DNA from 3 places in the Streptomyces sp. AC627_RSS907 genome. Region 2 is predicted to be linked to each of the others. Evidence: riboswitches for the same ligand, from Rfam matches in the RefSeq annotation. Region 2 holds a riboswitch; each other region holds the start of a gene.

Region 1 (3,269 bases), on a different contig from region 2:
CGTCCACCAGCCTGAGGGCCGTCTCCCGCCGCCGGACCGTCCAGGCGTGCACGGCGAGGATGGCGCAGACCGCCGCGAACTGGATCAGCGTCAGCACGGCGGCCGTGGACAGGTCGAAGACCTGCGAGGTCTGCCGGTAGATCTCCACCTCCAGGGTGGAGAAGGTCGGCCCGCCGAGGATCTGGACCACCCCGAAGGAGGTGAAGGTGAACAGGAACACCATCAGCGCCGCGGCGGCCACGGCGGGCGCGAGCGCGGGCAGGGTGACCTGCCGCCAGGCCCTCAGCGGGGACGCTCCGAGCATCCGCGCCGCCTCCTCCTGGCGCGGGTCGAGCTGCGCCCACAGTCCGCCGACGGTGCGCACCACGACGGCGTAGTTGAAGAAGACGTGGGCGAGCAGGATCGCCCACACGGTGGTGTCCAGCCGTACGCCGCCCAGCTCGTCGAGGAGCCCGCCGCGCCCGACCAGGGCCAGGAACGCCGTGCCCACGACGACCGTCGGCAGCACGAACGGCACGGTCACCACGGCCCGCAGCACCTGCTTGCCGGGGAAGTCGAAGCGCGCGAAGACGTACGCGCCGGGCAGGGCGATCAGCAGCGTGAGCGCGGTCGAGGCGAGCGCCTGCCAGGTGGTGAACCACAGCACGTGTCGGACGTCGGGCTGTGCCAAGACGTCCGCGATGCGCCCGAACCGCCAGGCCCCGTCCACCTCCAGTCCTCGCGCGAGGATGGCGGCGACGGGGTAGGCGAAGAACACCGCGAAGAACGCGACGGGCACGGCCATCAGGGCGAGCCGCGCCGCGCTCCCGCGCCACCGGGCGGTGGCGGTCTTGTCCTTGGTCACTTCAGGAGGAGCGAGGTCCACGACTTGACCCACTGGTCACGGTGGTCGGCGATCTTCTGCGCGTCCATGGTCTGGGGGTTCTCGGCCTGCGGCCCGTACTTCACGAACTCCGGCGGCACCTGCGCGGCCTCGCGCACCGGGTAGACGAACATGTTCAGCGGCATGTCGTCCTGGAACTCCTTGCCGATCAGGAAGTCGAGCAGCGCCCTGCCGCCCTCGGGGTTCTTCGCGTTGGTCAGCAGGCCCGCGTACTCGACCTGGCGGAAGCAGGTGCCGGCGGCGACGCCCGTCGGCGCGGTGTCCGGCTTCGGGTCGGCGTAGACCACCTCGACGGGCGGCGAAGAGGCGTAGGAGACGACGAGCGGGCGGTCGCCGCCGGCCTTCTTCCCGCCGGCCGAGCCGGAGAACTCCTCGTTGTAGGCCTGCTCCCAGCTGTCGACCACCTTGACGCCGTTGGCCTTCAGCTTCTTCCAGTACTCCTCCCAGCCCTTGTCGCCGTACTTCGCGGCGGTGCCGAGCAGGAAGCCGAGGCCGGGCGAGGAACTGCCGGCGTTCTCGGTGACGAGGAGGTCCTTGTACGCGGGCTCGGCGAGGTCGTCGAAGGAGTCGGGCGGGGTCAGCCCGTGCTCCTCGAAGTACGCCTTGTCGTAGTTGACGCAGATGTCGCCGGTGTCGATCGGCGTGACGCGGTGCTTGCCCTGGTCGACCCGGTACTCGGGGAGGATCATGTCGGAGCCCTTGGGCTCGTACGACTGGAACAGGCCGTTGTCGAGCGCCCGTGACAGCAGCGTGTTGTCGACGCCGAAGAAGACGTCGCCCTGCGGGTTGTCCTTGGTGAGGATGGCCTTGTTGACGGCCTGCCCGGCGTCGCCGTCCTCCAGGACCCTGACCTTGTAGCCGGAGCTCTTCTCGAAGGCGGCGATGACGTCCTTCGACGCGGCCCACGAGTCATGGCTGACCAGGGTCACCGTCTTGGGGTCGCCGGAGCCCTTGCCGTCGCCGTCGGACGACGATCCACAGGCGGCCAGGCCGCCGACCATGCCGAGCCCGACGACCAGGGCGGCGGCCTTCTTGGTGATGCTCACTGAATTCCTCCTGGGTGACCAGGAGAAGACGCGGCCCTGCCCGGAACCCCTGGTGAGGGTCCCGGGCAGGGCGCAACAGCTCGAGTGATGACCGATCTCCCTACCCAGAATGACCTGGGCCAGGTTCGGAGGGTCTGCGGCCGGTGCCGCACTCTCAGCGCTGTGGCGCTCCCCTGTCGGAATATGAAGATGTACTTCGGAATATGAAGTTGTACTGATGCCCGTCAGGTTACCGCTCGCTCGCGGCGAGCTGACCGCACGCCCCGTCGATCTCCTGCCCACGGGTGTCCCGGATCGTCACCGGCACACCGTGCGCCGCGATCGCCTCCACGAACGCCTTCTCGTCCTCGGGCCGCGACGCGGTCCACTTCGAGCCGGGCGTGGGGTTGAGCGGGATGAGGTTGACGTGCACGGGCCTGCCCTTGAGCAGCCGCCCGAGCCGGTCACCGCGCCAGGCCTGGTCGTTGATGTCGCGGATCAGCGCGTACTCGATCGACAGCCGGCGCCCGGACTTCGCCGCGTACTCGAACCCGGCGTCCAGGACCTCGCGCACCTTCCACCGCGTGTTGACGGGCACGAGCGTGTCGCGCAGCTCGTCGTCGGGCGCGTGCAGCGAGATGGCGAGGCGGCACTTGAAGCCCTCGTCGGCGAAGCGGTGGATCGCGGGGACGAGGCCGACCGTGGAGACCGTGATGCCGCGCTGGGAGAGCCCCAGTCCGTCCGGCTCGGGGTCGGTGAGCCGGCGGACGGCGCCGACGACGCGGTTGTAGTTGGCCAGGGGCTCGCCCATGCCCATGAACACGATGTTGCTGAGCCGGGCGGGTCCACCGGGGACCTCGCCGTCGCGCAGCGCCCGCATCCCGTCCACGATCTGGTGCACGATCTCGGCGGTCGACAGGTTCCGGTCCAGGCCGGCCTGGCCGGTGGCGCAGAACGGGCAGTTCATGCCGCAGCCCGCCTGGGAGCTGATGCACATGGTCACCCGGTCCGGGTAGCGCATCAGCACGGACTCGACGAGCGTCCCGTCGAACAGCTTCCACAGCGTCTTGCGCGTGGTCCCCTCGTCGGTCGACAGATGCCGGACGACCGACATCAGCTCGGGAAGCAGCGCCTCCTGGAGCCCCTGGCGGGAGCCGGCCGGGATGTCGGTCCACTGCTCGGGGTCGTGCGCGTACCGCGCGAAGTAGTGCTGCGAGAGCTGCTTCGCACGGAACGGCTTCTCACCGATCGCGGCGACAGCCTCCTTCCGCTCGGCGGGCGTGAGGTCGGCGAGGTGCCGCGGCGGCTTCTTGGCTCCGCGCGGGGCGACGAATGTGAGTTCTCCGGGCTTAGGCATGACC
Region 2 (3,269 bases):
ATCTCGGCGATGTCGGGGACGGTGAGCCAGGCAGGCACGAGAGCATCGATCTTTGCGTCAATCTCGGTCACGTTCCCAGCCTGCCATCTGGCACTGACAGTCGGAAACCGGACCCGTCCGACCCGGGCCGCGGACCGGGCGGACGGACTACGCCGTCGCCGCCTTCAGCGGCCTCGCCGGGTCGGCCACCAGCCGCGGGTCCATCGTCGTGCCCGCCTGGATCAGGCGTCTGCCCTGCGCCAGGTCGCGTGGACGGCCCACCGCCAGCAGAGCGACCAGCCGGTCCTCGCGCAGCCAGCAGACCGTCCACGCGGGGCCCTCGGGGTCACCGCGCCACACGGTGGCGTCGGCGGCCGTGTGGTGACCGGCGTACTGGACGAAGCGGCCGAACTGCTCGGACCAGAAGTACGGCACCGGGTCGTAGACCGCCGGGGCCTCCCCCGCGGCGGCGCCGATGATGTTGGCGGCGACCGTGCGCGGGCCCTGCAGGGCGTTGTCCCAGTGGTGCACCAGCAGCCGCTCGCCGTAGCGGCCGGAGGGGAAGGACGCGCAGTCGCCGACCGCGTAGACGTCCGGCGCGGAGGTGCGCAGGCGGTCGTCGGCCAGGACGTCGCCGTGCGTGCCGAGGCCGACGCCGGAGCCGGCGAGCCAGGCGGTGGCGGGCCGGGCACCGATGCCGACGACGACCGCGCCGGCGGGCAGCCGCGAGCCGTCGTGGAGGACGACGTGACCGGCCTCCCCGGCGTCGCCGGGCTCGACGCGCTCCACGCGCGCGTGCGTGCGCAGGACGGCGCCCGCGTCGGCGTACCAGGCGGCCATGGGCGCGGCGACCTCGGCGGGCAGCGCGCCGGCCAGCGGCCGGCCGGCGGCCTCCACGACGGTCACGGCGCAGCCCGCCTCGCGCGCGGCGGTCGCGAACTCGGCGCCGATCCAGCCGGCGCCGACGACCACGATGTCGTGCTGCCGGGCGAGCACCGGGCGCAGCCGTTCGGCGTCGTCCAGGGTGCGCAGCAGGTGCACGCCGGGCACGCCCTCGGCGCCGGGCAGCCGGATCGGCACCGCGCCGGTCGCGAGGACGAGGGCGTCGTACGGCACGGGGCCGGCGGAGGTGTCGAGGAGGTGTGCGCCGGGGCGCACGCCCAGGGCCTCGCAGCCGAGCCGCAGCGTGATGCCGAGCGCCTCGAAGTCGACGTCGAAGGCGGAGCCCTCGGCCGTGCCGAGCAGGACGGCCTTGGACAGCGGGGGGCGGTCGTACGGCTGGTGCGGCTCCGCGCCGATCAGTGTCACGGCGCCGGTGAAGCCCTGCTCCCGCAGGGCGACCGCGGTCTGCACCCCCGCCATGCCCGCGCCCACGACGACCACGCGGCGCTCCGCGTCCGCGTCCGCTTCCCGTTCCTGTCCCCGTGCCCGCGTCTGCTCGCTCACCCGATCACCATAGACACCTGGCGGTTCACCGGTCAGTGCGCGGGCGCGGTGAGCTGCTCCACCACGCTCGTCCCACTGCCCCGCTGCGACTCCCACTCCCACGACTCCTCCAGGCGCACCCGTCCGTCCGGCAGCTCGACGACGGTCGACACGCAGTGTCCCGACGAGGTGCTGCCGTCGGTCTTGAGCTGTACGTACCGGAAATCGAGCCGGTCGCCCTCCCGGGTGCCCACCAGACGGCCGCGGACGACGTCGCCGCCCTCGTACTCGGCCCACACGGCGCCGTCCCGCTCGTGGTAGAGGAACCGGGTGCGGGTACCGACCTGGCCGGGCGCCTGGTCGGCGACGGGGGCGAGGACGAGACCGTCCAGTGAACGCGCCACGGGTGGAGGCTCCCTTACAAGTGGGCTGCTCTGCGGGCTAGGGTGGCCACCGTAAAGCACTCGCGGGAGCCCGGACGCACCGGGCTGAGAGGGAGGCTGGCGGCCTCCGACCGTACGAACCTGATCCGGGTCATGCCGGCGAAGGGAGGGGCTGGACGCCCATGTCGTCACCTCGCACACCGCGTGCCGCGGACGTCCTCGTCGTCGGGGGCGGCGTCATCGGTCTGGTCACGGCCTGGCGGACCGCGCAGCGCGGGCCGGTCACGGCCGTCGTGGACCCCGAGCCGGGCGGCGGGGCCGCCCAGGTGGCCGCCGGGATGCTGGCCGCCGTCACGGAACTGCACTACGGCGAGGAGACCCTGCTCGCGCTGAACCTCGCGTCGGCCCGTCGCTACCCGGAGTTCGCGGCGGAGCTCACCGACCTCACGGGTCACGACCTCGGCTACCGCCGGTGCGGCACGCTCGCCGTCGCCCTGGACGCCGACGACCGCGCCCACCTGCGGGAACTGCACGCGCTCCAGCAGCGCTCGGGACTGGAGTCCGAGTGGCTGTCGGGGCGCGAGTGCCGACGCCTGGAGCCGATGCTCGCACCGGGCGTGCGCGGGGGGCTCCGGGTGGACGGCGACCACCAGATCGACCCCCGGCTCCTCGCCCGCGCCCTCGTGGCCGCCTGCGAGCGCGCCGGTGTGGTCTTCCACCGGACGCGGGCCGAGCGGCTCACCGTCGCCGGGGACCGGGCCACCGGGGTGGTCACCGCCGACGGCAGCGTGCTCGAGGCCGGGCAGGTGGTGCTGGCCGCGGGCAGTCTGAGCGGACGGCTCGCGGGCGTCCCGGACGACGTGCTGCCGCCGGTGCGGCCCGTGAAGGGGCAGGTGCTGCGGCTGACGATGGAGCGGACGCACGGACCGCTGCTGAACCGGACCGTGCGCGCCGTGGTGCGCGGCAACCACGTCTACCTGGTGCCCCGGGAGAGCGGCGAACTCGTCGTCGGTGCCACCAGCGAGGAGCTGGGCTGGGACACGACGGTGACCGCGGGAGGCGTCTACGAGCTGCTGCGCGACGCCCACGAGCTGGTTCCCGGCATCACGGAGCTGCCCCTGGCGGAGACGCGGGCGGGCCTGCGCCCCGGCTCCCCGGACAACGCCCCGCTGCTCGGCCCCTCCGGGCTGGAGGGGCTGCTGCTGGCCACCGGGCACCACCGCAACGGCGTCCTGCTCACCCCGGTCACCGGCGACGTCATGGCGCACGCCCTGACGACGGGCGAGCTCCCGGCCGAGGCCCGTCCCTTCACCCCGCGGCGCTTCAGCGCCGCCCCCGCACTCTCGGAGCAGTCCGCATGAACGTCACCGTCAACGGCGAGCCGCGCGAGGTGGCTCCCGGTACGGCCCTCGACGCCCTGGTGGGCACGCTCACCGCGGCGCCGTCCGGAGTGGCCGCCGCCCTGAACGAAACCGTCGTCCC
Region 3 (3,269 bases), on a different contig from region 2:
GGCCGTGAGCTGCTGGTCGACGGGGTGGGTCGGCCGTGCGGTGACGGAGATGTGCGCATCGCACCCGTCGACCCCGAGCCGCTGGCCGAGGTACTGATTCGCCTGCAGGTCGGCAGTGACCAGGCGCTGTTCCGTTCGTCGGCGGCGCCCCTCGTGGCCTTTCTCGACCGGACCGACAAGCTGGTGCCGCTGGGACAGGAAGGCGCGCTCGCCGATTTCGACGCTCATCTCGACGAGGCCCTGGACCGCATTCTGGCGGAGGAGCCGAGCGCGGGCTGAACCGTTACGGCATGCGTACGGCGATGGCGTAACGCTTCGCCGTGGCTGCCGCTCCCTGTGGACGACTCCGCCCGCCGCCCCCGGAGGGGGCGGGCGCCTCAGCGCTTGCGGCGACGGCCCCGCCCGCCGCGTACCGGTGCCGCCCCGGCACCCGGCACCGCACCGGCGGCCTGCGCCGCCGGCCGGTCGGCCGAGACGACAAGGGCTGCGAGGGCCGTGGTGACCGGCACCGACGCCACCAGCCCGATGGAGCCGACCAGCGTGCGCACGATCTCCTCCGCGACCAACTCGCTGTTGGCGACCGTCCCCACGCTGCTCTGAGCGATCGAGAACAACAGCAGCAGTGGCAGTGCGGCGCCCGCGTACGCCAGGACGAGTGTGTTGACGACCGAGGCGATGTGGTCGCGGCCGATACGGATGCCCGCGCGGTACAGCCCGCGCCAGCCCATCGACGGGTTGGCCTCGTGCAGTTCCCACACCGCGGACGTCTGAGTGACGGTCACGTCGTCGAGAACGCCGAGCGAGCCGATGATGACGCCGGCGAGCAGCAGACCGCTCATGTCGATCGACGGATACAGGCCGTGGATCAGGCCGGTGTTGTCGTCCGTGTTGCCGGTGAGCGCGGCCCAGTCGATGAACAGAGAACCGAGCACGCCGATCAACAGCAACGAGATCAGCGTGCCGAGCACCGCCACGGACGTACGGGCTGACAGGCCGTGGCACAGATACAGCGCGATCAGCATGATCACGCTGGACCCGATCACCGCCACGACCAGCGGGTTCGATCCTTGCAGGATCGCGGGCAGGACGAAGAAGTTCAGCACCAGGAAGCTGATGGCCAGCGAGATCAGCGCCATGAGGCCGCGCAGCCGTCCGACCGCCACCACGGCGAGCGCGAAGATGCCGGCGAGCAGCGCCAACGGAAGCCGGCGGTTGATGTCGGTCACCGAGTACTGCAGGTCCTTCGGCGCGGAGGGCTCGTAGGCGACCACGACCTTCTGGCCCTCGTGCAACTGCCGTGACTGGTCCGGCTGCACGATCTCAGCGAACGTACGGCCCTTGTCCTCGCCGGTGTCGACGCGGATCGTCGCCCGTTTGCAGTCGCCCTTCGCCTGTTGCACCGCGGAGGACCCCTCGGCGGTGGAGGTGTCACCGGTCGGGGTGCTCCCCGATGCGTTGACGGCCTGACAGCTCAGCTCGACCACCTTGGTGACGGTGGCCTGCTGCGTCTGCCGGTCGAAACCTACTCCGGTGCGTTCGTGCGTCGGCGCACCACCCGGCCAGAGCACCGCGAGACCGACCAACACCGCGGCGGCGAAGGGAATGAGGACCGCAGCGATGACCTTCCGCAGATGCCGGGAGACGGGCGCCGCCGGGCCATGGGCGTGGGAGTGTCCGTGGCCGCCGCCGTGCGCGCCCGAGCCACCGTGGCCGCCCGAGCCGCCGGAACCACCGTGGCCGCCCGAGTCGCCGTGGCCGCCGGCGCCGTGTTGCCCGTCTCCGCGGCTGTTGCCGTCTTCGACGCCCGGTCCACGGCGGGAGTCGTGTGGCGGGAAGGAGGGATGCTGCGGTGTCGTCACCGACCGATCATCGCAAGAACGAGGGAGGCCCTCTGTTCACCGCGCCCGAATTGACGCTAGCGTGGTGGCACCTTTGTACACGCGGGAGCTCGGAGCACCGGGCTGAGAGGGCGCTGACCTCCGTCCCAGCGATGTTTCACGGGAAACGACACCGAAGCCGAGTGATGTTTCCCACGGAGCGTCGGCAGACGGAAACCGCTGCGTCGACCGCCGAACCTGTTACCGGGTAATGCCGGCGTAGGGAGTAGGTCTCATGACCATCAAGGACGCACGCACGCCTGCCGTCGCGCAGAGCTCCGCCGACGAGGAGACCGCCGTGGAGGCCGGGAGGTCCATCGGCTGGCACAAGGCGTACGTCGAGGGCTCGCGCCCCGATCTGCGGGTGCCGGTCCGCCAGGTGCACCTGACCAACGGGCAGTCGGTCACGCTCTATGACACCTCCGGCCCGTACACCGACCCACTCGTCGACACCGACGTCCGCCGGGGACTGCCGCCGCTGCGGGAGAACTGGATCATCGCCCGTGGTGACACCGAAGAGTATGCGGGTCGTCCCGTTCGCCCCGAGGACGACGGAATCAAGCACACCTCTCCGCGCGGAGGCCTGCGCAACCTCGACGCGGTCTTCCCAGGACGGCCGCGCCAGCCCCGCCGGGGCCGGGACGGCGAGGCGGTGACGCAGCTCGCGTACGCACGACGGGGCGAGATCACCCCGGAGATGGAGTACGTGGCCGTCCGGGAGAACGTCTCACCGGACGTGGTCCGTGAAGAGATCGCGGCGGGGCGGGCCGTGCTGCCCGCCAACGTCAACCACCCGGAGATCGAGCCGATGATCATCGGCAAGCGGTTCCTGGTGAAGGTCAACGCCAACATCGGCAACTCGGCGGTGACCTCCTCCATCGAGGAGGAGGTCGAGAAGATGACCTGGGCGACCCGTTGGGGCGCCGACACGGTCATGGACCTGTCCACCGGACGCAACATCCACACCACCCGCGAATGGGTGCTGCGCAACTCCCCCGTCCCCATCGGGACGGTGCCGCTCTACCAGGCTCTGGAGAAGGTCGATGGCCGGGCCGAGGAGCTGACCTGGGAGATCTACAAGGACACCGTCATCGAGCAGGCCGAGCAGGGCGTGGACTACATGACGGTCCACGCCGGAGTGCGCCTGGCGTATGTGCCGCTCACCGCGAACCGCAAGACCGGCATCGTCTCGCGGGGCGGGTCGATCATGGCGGCGTGGTGCCTGGCACACCACAGGGAGTCGTTCCTGTACGAGAACTTCGAGGAGCTCTGCGAGATCCTCGCGGCCTACGACGTCACGTACTCCCTCGGTGACGGCCTGCGGCCGGGGTCCATCGCGGACGCCAACGACGAGGCGCAGTTCGCGGAGTTGCGCACGCTCGGGGAACTCAA

Evidence for each region. Region 2 has a riboswitch for thiamine pyrophosphate ahead of thiO (glycine oxidase ThiO). Riboswitches for the same ligand answer to the same signal wherever they lie in the genome.
Region 1: linked by a shared signal. The riboswitch ahead of KUM32_RS11340 (thiamine ABC transporter substrate binding subunit) and the one ahead of thiO (glycine oxidase ThiO) in region 2 are both predicted to bind thiamine pyrophosphate.
Region 3: linked by a shared signal. The riboswitch ahead of thiC (phosphomethylpyrimidine synthase ThiC) and the one ahead of thiO (glycine oxidase ThiO) in region 2 are both predicted to bind thiamine pyrophosphate.

What each region holds. Positions count from the first base shown of each region.
Region 1 is NZ_JAGMUE010000042.1:31,029-34,297, forward strand. It holds gene KUM32_RS11335 (iron ABC transporter permease) at 1-784, opposite strand, end outside; gene KUM32_RS11340 (thiamine ABC transporter substrate binding subunit) at 841-1,929, opposite strand; TPP riboswitch at 2,009-2,114, opposite strand; gene rlmN (23S rRNA (adenine(2503)-C(2))-methyltransferase RlmN) at 2,159-3,265, opposite strand.
Region 2 is NZ_JAGMUE010000084.1:59,555-62,823, forward strand. It holds gene KUM32_RS19285 (Rv2175c family DNA-binding protein) at 1-71, opposite strand, end outside; gene KUM32_RS19290 (NAD(P)/FAD-dependent oxidoreductase) at 148-1,425, opposite strand; gene KUM32_RS19295 (hypothetical protein) at 1,458-1,808, opposite strand; TPP riboswitch at 1,861-1,972, shown strand; gene thiO (glycine oxidase ThiO) at 1,970-3,148, shown strand; gene thiS (sulfur carrier protein ThiS) at 3,145-3,269, shown strand, end outside.
Region 3 is NZ_JAGMUE010000051.1:47,619-50,887, forward strand. It holds gene KUM32_RS14020 (SsgA family sporulation/cell division regulator) at 1-279, shown strand, start outside; gene KUM32_RS14025 (YibE/F family protein) at 378-1,859, opposite strand; TPP riboswitch at 1,931-2,120, shown strand; gene thiC (phosphomethylpyrimidine synthase ThiC) at 2,113-3,269, shown strand, end outside.